3 regions of the Janibacter cremeus genome follow, and region 3 is predicted to be linked to each of the others. Evidence: riboswitches for the same ligand, from Rfam matches in the RefSeq annotation. Region 3 holds a riboswitch; each other region holds the start of a gene.
The links. Region 3 has a riboswitch for S-adenosylmethionine ahead of O9K63_RS02160 (bifunctional o-acetylhomoserine/o-acetylserine sulfhydrylase). Riboswitches for the same ligand answer to the same signal wherever they lie in the genome.
Positions count from the first base shown of each region.

Region 1 (3,242 bases), 950 kb from region 3:
TGCCGGTCCACGGCGAGTGGCGCCACCTCGTGGCCAACGCCGAGCTGGCCATCGCCACGGGGGTGGACGCGGACCACGTCGTCCTGGCCGAGGACGGGGTCGTCGTCGACCTCGTCGACGGCCGGGCGCGCATCGTCGGGGCGGTGCCCTGCGGCTACATCTACGTCGACGGCTCGAGCGTCGGTGCCGCGACGGAGGAGCTGCTCAAGGACCGCCGCATCCTGCGCGACGAGGGCTTCATCTCGGTCATGGTCGTCGTCGACGCCTCGACCGGCAAGGTCGTCGCGGGCCCGGAGATCACCGCCCGTGGCTTCGCCGAGGACGAGGAGATCTTCACCCAGGTGCGGCCGAAGATCATCGCCGCCCTCGACGAGGCCACCCGCAAGGGCACGACCGACCCGCACCAGCTGCAGCAGGTCGTCCGTCGCGCGGTCGGCGGCTGGGTCGGCGGCAAGATCCGTCGCCGCCCGATGATCATCCCGGTGGTCGTCGAGGCCTGAGCGGGGTCGACCCCCACCGTCGGATCAGAGCGAGCGAAGGGCGGCGAGCAGCCGGTCCACGTGCTCGCTGGTCGTCCCGAGCCCGGCACTGATCCGCACGGCCGTGGATTGCGGCCGGTCGGCGAGCAGGTGGTCGACGAGCGGGTGCGCGCAGAACCTCCCGTCGCGCACGCCGATCCCGTGCTCGTCGCCCAGGACGCGGGCGACCTCGCTGCTGTCGTGCCCGTCGACCGTGATCGTCGCGACGGGCGCGCCGGTGCGACTGCCGAAGAGGGTGTGCACGTGCACGCCGTCGATGGTGGCGAGGCCGCTGAGCAGCCGGGTGCGCAGGGCGTGCTCGTGGGCGATGATCGCCTCCTCGTGCTCGCCGATGACCTCGCAGGCGGTGGCGAGCGCGACCGCACCGAGGACGTTGGGGCTGCCTGCCTCGTGCCGGGCCGGACCGGTGGTCCACTCGACGGCCCCGTCACCGACGCGGGTGGTGGCCCCGCCCCCGGCGAGGTAGGGGTCGGCGGCGTCGAGCCAGTCCCGACGGCCCACGAGTGCTCCGGCGCCGAAGGGCGCGTAGACCTTGTGTCCGGAGAAGGCGACCCAGTCGATGCCCAGGGCCGCGATGTCGACCCGGCGGTGCGGGACGACCTGGGCGGCGTCGAGCGCGAAGCGGGCCCCGTGCGCGTGCGCCAGGTCGGCGAGCCGCTCGATCGGCCAGTGCTCGCCCGTGACGTTGGAGGCGCCGGTCGCGACGACGAGCCGGTGCTCGCCCGGGTGGGTGCGCAGCGCCTCGTCGAGCAGCGTGACGGCTTCGGCGTGGCTGTGCGGGATGGGCAGGCGCACCGCGTCGGCCCAGGGCAGCAGCGCGGCGTGGTGCTCGGAGGCGAAGACGAAGACCGTCGTGCCCGCCGGCAGTGCCCGGGCGAGGAGGTTGAAGGAGTCGGTCGTGTTGCGGGTGAAGACGACCTGGTCGTCCTCGCGTGCCCCGACGAAGGCGGCGACCGCCTCTCGGGCCGCCTCGTAGCGGGAGCTGGTCACCCGGGAGGCGAAGCCCGCGCCGCGGTGGACGGAGGAGTAGGTGACGGAGGCGGCCGTGACCGCCTCCGTGACGGCGACGAGGGCGGGGGTGGTCGCACCGTGGTCGAGGTGGGCGTACTCGACGGTGGTGCCGTCGCAGTCGCGGTAGGTCAGTCCGGCCGACACGAGCGAGGGCAGGGCCGTGGTGGTGGGACGCAGGTCAGAGACGGTCATGGAAGGACTCCATCGGGTCATGGACCCAGGCGTCGACCGTGAGTCCGCGCTTGCCGGGCGACACCGCGCCGCCGGCCAGGTCGTCACCCGGAGCACCCCACCGCGGAAGGAGGGTTGCCGACCAGCTAGCCGGGGCTTGTCGCTGGTACTCGTGACCTTGGGTCGAGACGGTAGCGGACGCACTCCCCGGCGTGTGCGGTCGGGTGCCACCCGTCTCGGATCGTGGGACGTCAGCCGAGGAGGAGGAGGGCGAGCAGCGTGCCGGCCACGAGGTACGGGCCGAAGGCCAGGTGAGTGCCCCGTCCTGCCCTGCGGGCGAGCAACAGCCCCAGCGCGACCACCCCACCGAGGACGAAGCCGAGCCACAGCCCGAGGAGGACGTGACCCCAGGAGAGCCAGCCGAGGGCTGCTGCGAGCGAGACGACGAGCTTGGCGTCGCCCATCCCGATCGAGCGTCCGTGGAGCACGAGGGCCAGCAGCAGGAAGCCACCACCGACGACGAGTGCCGCCAGACCCGCCCGGCGAAGGGAGGTCCAGTCGCCGGTCGCGGCGCTCGCCACGGCGAGCAGGGCGAGCTCGACCGGCACCAACGGCAGCGTGATCGCATTGGGCAGGCGGTGCACGTCCGCGTCGATCGCAGCGAGGGCGAGCCCGGCGGGCACGAGGACGAGGTAGGGCAGGAGGACCGGCCACGGGTGGTCGGCGAGAGCCCCCGCCACGAGCACCCCGGCGAAGGGGGCGACCGGCGCCACCCACAGATGGCGGGGAAGGGGGCCGGTCTCGTCGGGACGGCGGTAGCGCCCGGTGCGCAGTCGGAGCAGGGCGCCGATCCCGAGTGCGCCCGTCACGACGGCGACGAGCACCAGGCGGGAGTCCACCGGGGGAGGCTACCGCCCTGGTGCGCGTGTGACGCGTGTGCCGGACGTGTCTTTCCCCTACCCTGCGATCATGGCCACTCGCCCGTCGACCACCGCTCGCAAGAGCGCCGCCTCGCGACCCCGCGGAAGCACGCGGCCCTCGGGGCGGAAGCCGGCCGCCAAGGGCAAGACCCCGGCGGCGCGGAAGAAGGGCGCCTCCGGGGGTGGGCTCCCGCTGCCGCTCGCCGCCGTCCAGCGCACCTGGATGGGCGTCGCGAGCGCCACCGGATCGAGCGTGCGCCGGATGGGCCACGGGGCCAGCCAGATCGAGCCGGAGCACCGTCGTGACGGGCTCGGCTTCCTCTTCCTCGCGCTCGCCCTCGTCGTCGCCGTCCGCGAGTGGTGGGGCCTGACCGGCGGCTTCGGCGACATCGTGCACGCGGTCGCCGCGGGCACCTTCGGCCGGGTCGCCTACGCGTTGCCCATCGTCCTGCTGGTCCTCGGCGTGCGCCTGCTGCGCACCCCGAGCAACGAGGCGGCGGATGCCCGCCTCGGCTTCGGCACCGTCATGGCCCTCTTCGCCGCCTCCGGACTGACCCACATCGCCAAGGACATCCCGCAGCCCCCGGAGGGCGCGGACCCC
Region 1 is NZ_CP115184.1:1,427,267-1,430,508, reverse strand. It holds gene O9K63_RS06620 (ribonuclease J) at 1-500, shown strand, start outside; gene O9K63_RS06615 (aminotransferase class V-fold PLP-dependent enzyme) at 525-1,742, opposite strand; SAM riboswitch class IV at 1,784-1,899, opposite strand; gene O9K63_RS06610 (prepilin peptidase) at 1,973-2,620, opposite strand; gene O9K63_RS06605 (DNA translocase FtsK) at 2,691-3,242, shown strand, end outside.
Region 1: it holds a riboswitch for S-adenosylmethionine, as region 3 does, so the genes downstream of both, O9K63_RS06615 (aminotransferase class V-fold PLP-dependent enzyme) here and O9K63_RS02160 (bifunctional o-acetylhomoserine/o-acetylserine sulfhydrylase) in region 3, are expected to answer to the same signal.

Region 2 (3,242 bases), 540 kb from region 3:
GGTCGATGCCGACCTTCTTGTACTCGATGATCCGCTCGGCAACCTGCTCGGGAGTGCCGATGAGGCCGGTGCGGAACCCGTCGTTGTACTGGACGAGGTCCTTGAACTCGCTGTCGGCCCACATGCCCTTCTTGTCGGCCGTGGCACTGCCCGCCTGCTTCACGGCCTCGCCGAAGTCGTTGACCTTGTCGACGTCGGCCCTGGCGATGATCTCGTCCACGACGGCCACGGCCTCTGCCTCGGTGTCACGGACGACTGCGAACCCGTTGAGCCCGAAGCGGACCCGTCGCCCGTGCTTGGCGGCCTGCTCGCGCACGGCCGCGACCTGCTCGGCTGCGCCCTCGATCGTCTGGCCGTTCATGAGGTACCAGTCGGACAGCCGGCCGGCCATGGCCTGGGCCGAGGTGGAGTTGCCGCCCTGGAAGATCTCGGGATCGGTCTGCGGCTGTGGCCGGAAGGTGACGTCCCGCGTGCGGTAGAAGTCACCGCGGTAGGTGAAGCCCTCCTGGTCCCACAGCCCCCGCAGGACCTCGATGAACTCCTCCGCGCGGCGATAACGCTCCTCGTGGTCGAGCCAGTCGAGACCGAGCTCGGTGTACTCCTTCTTGAACCAGCCGGAGACGACGTTGAGCGCCAGTCGGTTCCCGCTCGTGGTCTGCGCCGTGGCGGCGAGCTTGGCGAGGATGTGCGCCGGCCACTGACCGGGGTGCACGGCGGCGATGACCTTCAGCCGCTCCGTCGCGGCGAGGAGGTCGAGTGAGAAGGACACCGACTCGTGCTGGGCATCGGCGCCGTAGGACGCGAGGTAGCGCACCTGGGTCAGGGCGTAGTCGAAGCCGACCTGCTCGGCGGTACGGGCGACGTCGCGGTTGTACTCGGGGGAGTGGTCGGTGCGCTGCTCGATGTCGGAGACGACGAGGCCGCCGGAGACGTTGGGCACCCAGTAGGCGAAGTTCAGGGGGTCGGGGAAGGCCACGGTCAGGCTCCGTTCGGGGTCGTGGTGAGGGCGGTCAGGGGGTGGTAGCCACCGGCGTGGTGCACGAGTGGCGGGCGTCCGGTGATGTCGGCGGTGTCGACTCGCGCGACGGCGATGAAGCTGTCGCCCACGTCGACGAGGTCGACGATCTCGGTGACGAGGCGCGCTGCGCCTCCGTGGATGAGTGGGAGACCTCCCTCGTCCACGGACCAGGTGCCGTCCTCGACGAAGCGGCGGTCCCGGTGGCCGGCGAACCTGCTTGCGACGGAATGCTGCTCGTCCGACAAGAGGTGGAGCGCAGCCCTGCGGGACCGGCTGATGGTCGCCAGGGAGCTCGACGTCTTGGAGATGTTGAAGCTGACGAGCGGTGGGTCGACCGAGACCGAGACGATCGAGATGGCGGTGAAGCCGACGTGTCCGGCGCTCGAGCTGCCGGTGACGACCCAGGTGCTCGCGGCGGCGCCACGGAAGACATCACGCAGGTCGAGTGGTTCGAGGACGTCGACGAGGGGAGTGCTCATGGTTCCTCCTCAGGAGGTGTGGGTGAGTGCAGGCGTGATCGCGCGTGGCCGGGCCACGTCATGACGAAGGGGGCTCCTCGCCCCGGGCGAGAAGGCTCGGGGGGAGCGGCGGCGGCCGTCGTCAGATGGCGCGACAGGCGCTGACGCCCCGACGCATGAGGTCGACGATGCGGCGGCTGAAGAACTCCTGCTCGAGGGCAGGGCGCAGTGGAGTGGTCACAGCGGACACGGAGTGGTGCATCGATCCTCCATCGATCCTGGCGTGAGCACCTGCCCCGGAGGGTGGTTGCTGCGGCGTCGTCGAGCCAGATCTCTCGGCCGCTCTGGATGGGTGCTCCCAGTAGAAGCCCCCAACCGCTCGCCGGTCAATTCGTGTCTCGCCAGTTGGGCCGGGCGTCCACAGCCGTACAGCTCATCGCGCCGGCATCCACAGCTTGTCGAACTGCTTCCCGCACGCGTTGCGGGACAACGATTCTGGAGATTGACGAGCAACCGAGAGCGGGGGAGTGGCATGGCCCGAGGCACGACGATCCACGACGTCGACGAGATCAACCACATCGAGCTGACCGGACGGATCAGCGGTGCGCCCACCACGCGGGAGCTGCCGAGCGGTGACGAGCTGGTGACGCTCCGGCTCGTCGTCACCAGGGACGCCGGCGGTCCGGTCGACACCATCGATTGCGCCTGCTGGACGGCGGTCGCACGACGGGCTGCGGCGCGCTTCGTCGACGGTGACCGAGCGCGGGTCGAGGGGGCCCTGCGTCGACGGTTCTTCCGCACCCCCGGTGGTCCGGCCAGCCGGTACGAGGTCGAGGTGCGCCGGCTCGTGCGCGACCGACGCTGAGGTCAGGTCAGCGGGCCGCGAGGATCCAGGAGGTCATCTGGTTGTACGGGGTCGGGATGCCGTGCTGCTGACCGAGCGCGACCACCCGGTCGGCGAAGAGGGCGACCTCGGTGCGACGACCGGCCACCACGTCCTGGAGCATCGACGTCTGCCCGTCACCGGGGAGTCCCCTCAGGACGCTGTCCCAGCGGGCCAGGTCGGCGTCACCGAGGCCCACTCCCTCCGCCCCGGATACCGCGATGACCTCGTGGGCCAGGGCGAGCATGAGGGAGCGGGCCGGACCCTCGTCGATGAATGCCGCGTACGGCCTGCGCAGGACCGCCGAGGCCTGGTTGATGGCGGTGTTGACCATGAACTTCCACCACATCTCGTGGCGCATGTCCGCGGGGGTCTGCCACTCGAGACCAGCAGCGTCGAGGGCGGCACCCACCGCGTGCACCCGCTCGGTGGCGGCCAGCCCGGGTGTCGTCCCGATCACGAGGTGGCCGGGGGAGAGGTAGGTGACTTCGGATCCCTCGCGTCCGGCCGCCATACCGAGGGCGATGCACAGCAGGACCCCGTCGCTGCCGAACCGCTCGGCGATCGTCATCTCGCTGTCGAGCCCGTTGAGCACGGAGACGAAGGTGGTCCCGGGTCCGACGAAGGGGGCGACGTCGTCGAGCGCGGCGGCCAGGTCGTGGTGCTTCACAGCGACGACGACGAGGTCGGCACGGAAGTCGTCCACCCCCGGCTCGACGATCCGTGCCCGCAGTGGTTCACCGTTGACGTCGATCGGGTCGCGACGCAGCCTGGCGGCCCGGTCGCCGGATGCGACGAGTGCGGTCTCCATGCCCCCTTCGACGAAGTGCGCGGCGTACATGGCTCCCATGGCGCCCGCGCCCACGACGGCCACGGTCCTGAT
Region 2 is NZ_CP115184.1:1,016,159-1,019,400, reverse strand. It holds gene sfnG (dimethylsulfone monooxygenase SfnG) at 1-976, opposite strand, end outside; gene O9K63_RS04680 (flavin reductase family protein) at 979-1,497, opposite strand; SAM riboswitch class I at 1,743-1,831, opposite strand; gene O9K63_RS04675 (single-stranded DNA-binding protein) at 2,009-2,341, shown strand; gene O9K63_RS04670 (ketopantoate reductase family protein) at 2,349-3,242, opposite strand, start outside.
Region 2: it holds a riboswitch for S-adenosylmethionine, as region 3 does, so the genes downstream of both, O9K63_RS04680 (flavin reductase family protein) here and O9K63_RS02160 (bifunctional o-acetylhomoserine/o-acetylserine sulfhydrylase) in region 3, are expected to answer to the same signal.

Region 3 (3,242 bases):
ATCCTCGAGTCCGTCTGCGATGTCCCCGAGCCGCTCCCCGAGGCGGGCGATGCCCTCGCCGTCGATCGAGATCCCGTCGTCACCCATGCGGACACCGTAGGGAAGAACGCCGCGGGGCCCGTGGAGTTCTCCACAGGCCCCGCGGGGTGATGTATCGAGGTCAGGCCTTGGCGGCGGCGAACCCCTGCTCGAGGTCGGCGATGATGTCGTCGGCGTTCTCCAGGCCGACCGAGAGGCGCACCAGGCCGGGAGTGACGCCGGCGGCGAGGCGGTCCTCGTCCGGACCCTGCGAGTGGGTCGTCGACGCGGGGTGGATCACGAGCGAGCGCACGTCACCGATGTTGGCCAGGTGGCTGTGCAGCTCCAGGCCCTCGACGAACTTCTTGCCCGCCTCGAGGCCGCCGCTGATCTCGAAGGACAGGATGGAGCCGGCGCCCTTGGGGGTGTACTTCTGCGCGGTCTCGTGGCTGGCGCTGCTCGGCAGCGAGGCCCACGTGACCTTCTCGACCTGCGCGTGGCCACCGAGGTAGTCGGCGACCTTGTGGGCGTTGTCCAGGTGGCGGTCCATGCGCAGGCTGAGCGTCTCGATGCCCTGTCCGATGAGGAAGGCGTTGAACGGCGAGACGGCCGGGCCGAGGTCGCGCAGCAGCTGCACCCGCGCCTTGAGGATGAAGGAGAGGTTGGCCCCCATGGCGCCATTCACGCCGAGGTCCGGGCCGAAGCGCAGGCCGTGGTAGCTCGGGTCGGGCTCGTTGTAGTTGGGGAACTTCTCCGGGTCGGCGGCGTAGTCGAACTTCCCGGCGTCGACGATCACGCCGGCGATCGAGGTGCCGTGGCCCCCGAGGAACTTCGTCGCGGAGTGCACGACGACGTCGGCGCCGTGCTCGATCGGACGCAGCACGTAGGGGGTGGCGATCGTGTTGTCCACGACCAGCGGGACCCCGGCCTCGTGCGCGACGTCGGCGATGCCGGCGATGTCGAGGACGACGTCCTTCGGGTTGCCGATGGTCTCCCCGAAGAAGGCCTTCGTGTTCGGCCGGACCGCGGCCTTCCACTCCTGCAGGTCGCTCGGGTCCTCCACGAGGGTGACCTCGATGCCGTACTTCGGCAGCGTGTACTGGAAGAGGTTGACCGTGCCGCCGTAGAGCGCGGCGCTGGCGACGATGTGGTCACCGGCCTCGGCGATGTTCATCAGCGCGAGGCTGGTCGCGGACATGCCCGAGGCGGTCATCAGCGCCGCGACGCCACCCTCGAGCGCGGCGATCTTGTTCTCGACCGCGTCCTGGGTCGGGTTCATGATCCGCGTGTAGATGTTCCCGAGCTCCTTGAGGCCGAAGAGATTTGCCGCGTGCTCGGTGTCCTTGAAGACGTAGGACGTCGTCTGGTGGATCGGCAGCGCCCGCGAGCCGGTCGTCGGGTCGGGTGCCTGGCCGGCGTGGATCTGCTTGGTCTCGAAGTTCCACGTGGTCGGGTCGGACATGTCTGTGCTCCTGGTGTGGTGCGCGCTTGACCGTGACGGATTGCCACGGACCTGGTCGTCTCCCGGGGCACCCCACCGCGGAGGAGGGTTGCCGGCCAGCTAGCCGGGGCTGTGCGCTGGCACTCAAGACCTGCCCAGAGCATATGAGACGCCCCGTGGTCCGGCGGAGGGTGTCTCACCTCCCGGGCGAAGGGGGCGTCCCCCGTCAGTCCCCCGCGCCCCGGCGGGCCCGTCGCACCCTGCGGATCCACCACAGCCCGACGAAGGGGAGCACGAGCGGCGCGTAGGCATAGCCCGCTCCGTAGTGCGACCAGACCGTCTTGTCCGGGAAGAGCTCCGGCACGAGGTAGGACAGGGTGCCCACGGTGAGCACCCCGACGGCCTCGACGAGGATCGCCCCGGTGGCGACCCGGGCGCCGGTGCGTCCCCCCTTCGCCAGGGCCACGGTCGCGACGATGTAGATCACCGCCGCCAGCGCGGAGAGCACGTACGCCAGCGGCGCCCGGTCCAGGTACTGGGTCAGCTGCAGGACCGAGCGGCCGGTGGCGGCGAGCGCGAGCACGGCGTAGACGGCGACGACGACCCGGCCCGGGCCGGTGCCGGTCCGCACGTCAGGCGGGGCCATGGACGTCCCAGATCTGCAGGATGCGGTAGGCCATGACACCGACGGTGAAGGCGCCGGCGATGACGACCCCCATGGACCAGCGGGTCTTCTCCTTCAGCGCGATGAAGACGACTGCGGGCGGGATGAGCGGCAGCGTCAGCGCGTACGCGAGCATCGTCGCGCCCTGCCCGGTGCCGGTGACCCTGCCCTGCGCGATGGCGCTGGCGACGACGAGGACGAGCAGGGACAGCTCGACGACGGCGGTCACGAGCAGCATGGCGTCGTCGACGAGGCGGTTGATCAGCAGGTAGACCAGGGCCATCACCCCGAGCACGCCGACGGCCACGATCACGACAGTGGTCAAGGGCACAAGCACGGCGCAAGGTTACCGAGCGCCGGGACTGGGACGATCACGGCATGAGTTCGCGTCGCCTGACTGCCCACGAGCTGATCGACACGGTCGTCGACGAGGGCACCTTCGTCTCCTGGGACGAGTCCCTCGACCTCGACGGTCTGGACGAGGCGTACCTCGACACGCTCGACCGTGCCGCCGAGCGGGCCGGCACCGACGAGTCGGTGCTCACCGGCTCGGCCCGGATCCACGGCCACGACGCCGCGCTGATCGTCGGGGAGTTCCGCTTCCTCGCGGGCTCGATCGGCCGGGCGGCCGCCGGTCGGATCGTCGCCGCGATCCGGCGGGCCACGACCGAGCGCCTTCCCCTCATCGCCGCGACCGCCAGTGGTGGCACGCGCATGCAGGAGGGCACCCCGGCCTTCGTGACGATGGTCGACATCTCCGCGGCCGTCGTCGCGCACAAGGCGGCCGGCCTGCCCTACCTCGTCTACCTGCGCCACCCCACGACCGGCGGGGTCTTCGCCTCGTGGGGGTCCTTGGGGCACATGACGATCGCCGAGCCGGAGGCGCTCATCGGCTTCCTCGGGCCGGTCGTCTACGAGACGGTCAACGGGCAGCCCTTCCCCGAAGGGGTGCAGCTCGCGGAGAACCTCGTCGACAAGGGGATCGTCGACGCCGTGGTACCCACCGACCAGCTCGCCGGGATCGCCGCGCGCGCACTGACGCTGCTGTCCGCGACGACCGAGGGGCACACGCACCCGCAGGCGCGCGACGCCTCCCCGGGCTCCCCCGCGGCCGACGGG
Region 3 is NZ_CP115184.1:476,124-479,365, reverse strand. It holds gene O9K63_RS02165 (hypothetical protein) at 1-87, opposite strand, end outside; gene O9K63_RS02160 (bifunctional o-acetylhomoserine/o-acetylserine sulfhydrylase) at 161-1,480, opposite strand; SAM riboswitch class IV at 1,498-1,611, opposite strand; gene O9K63_RS02155 (hypothetical protein) at 1,686-2,105, opposite strand; gene O9K63_RS02150 (hypothetical protein) at 2,092-2,448, opposite strand; gene O9K63_RS02145 (carboxyl transferase domain-containing protein) at 2,502-3,242, shown strand, end outside.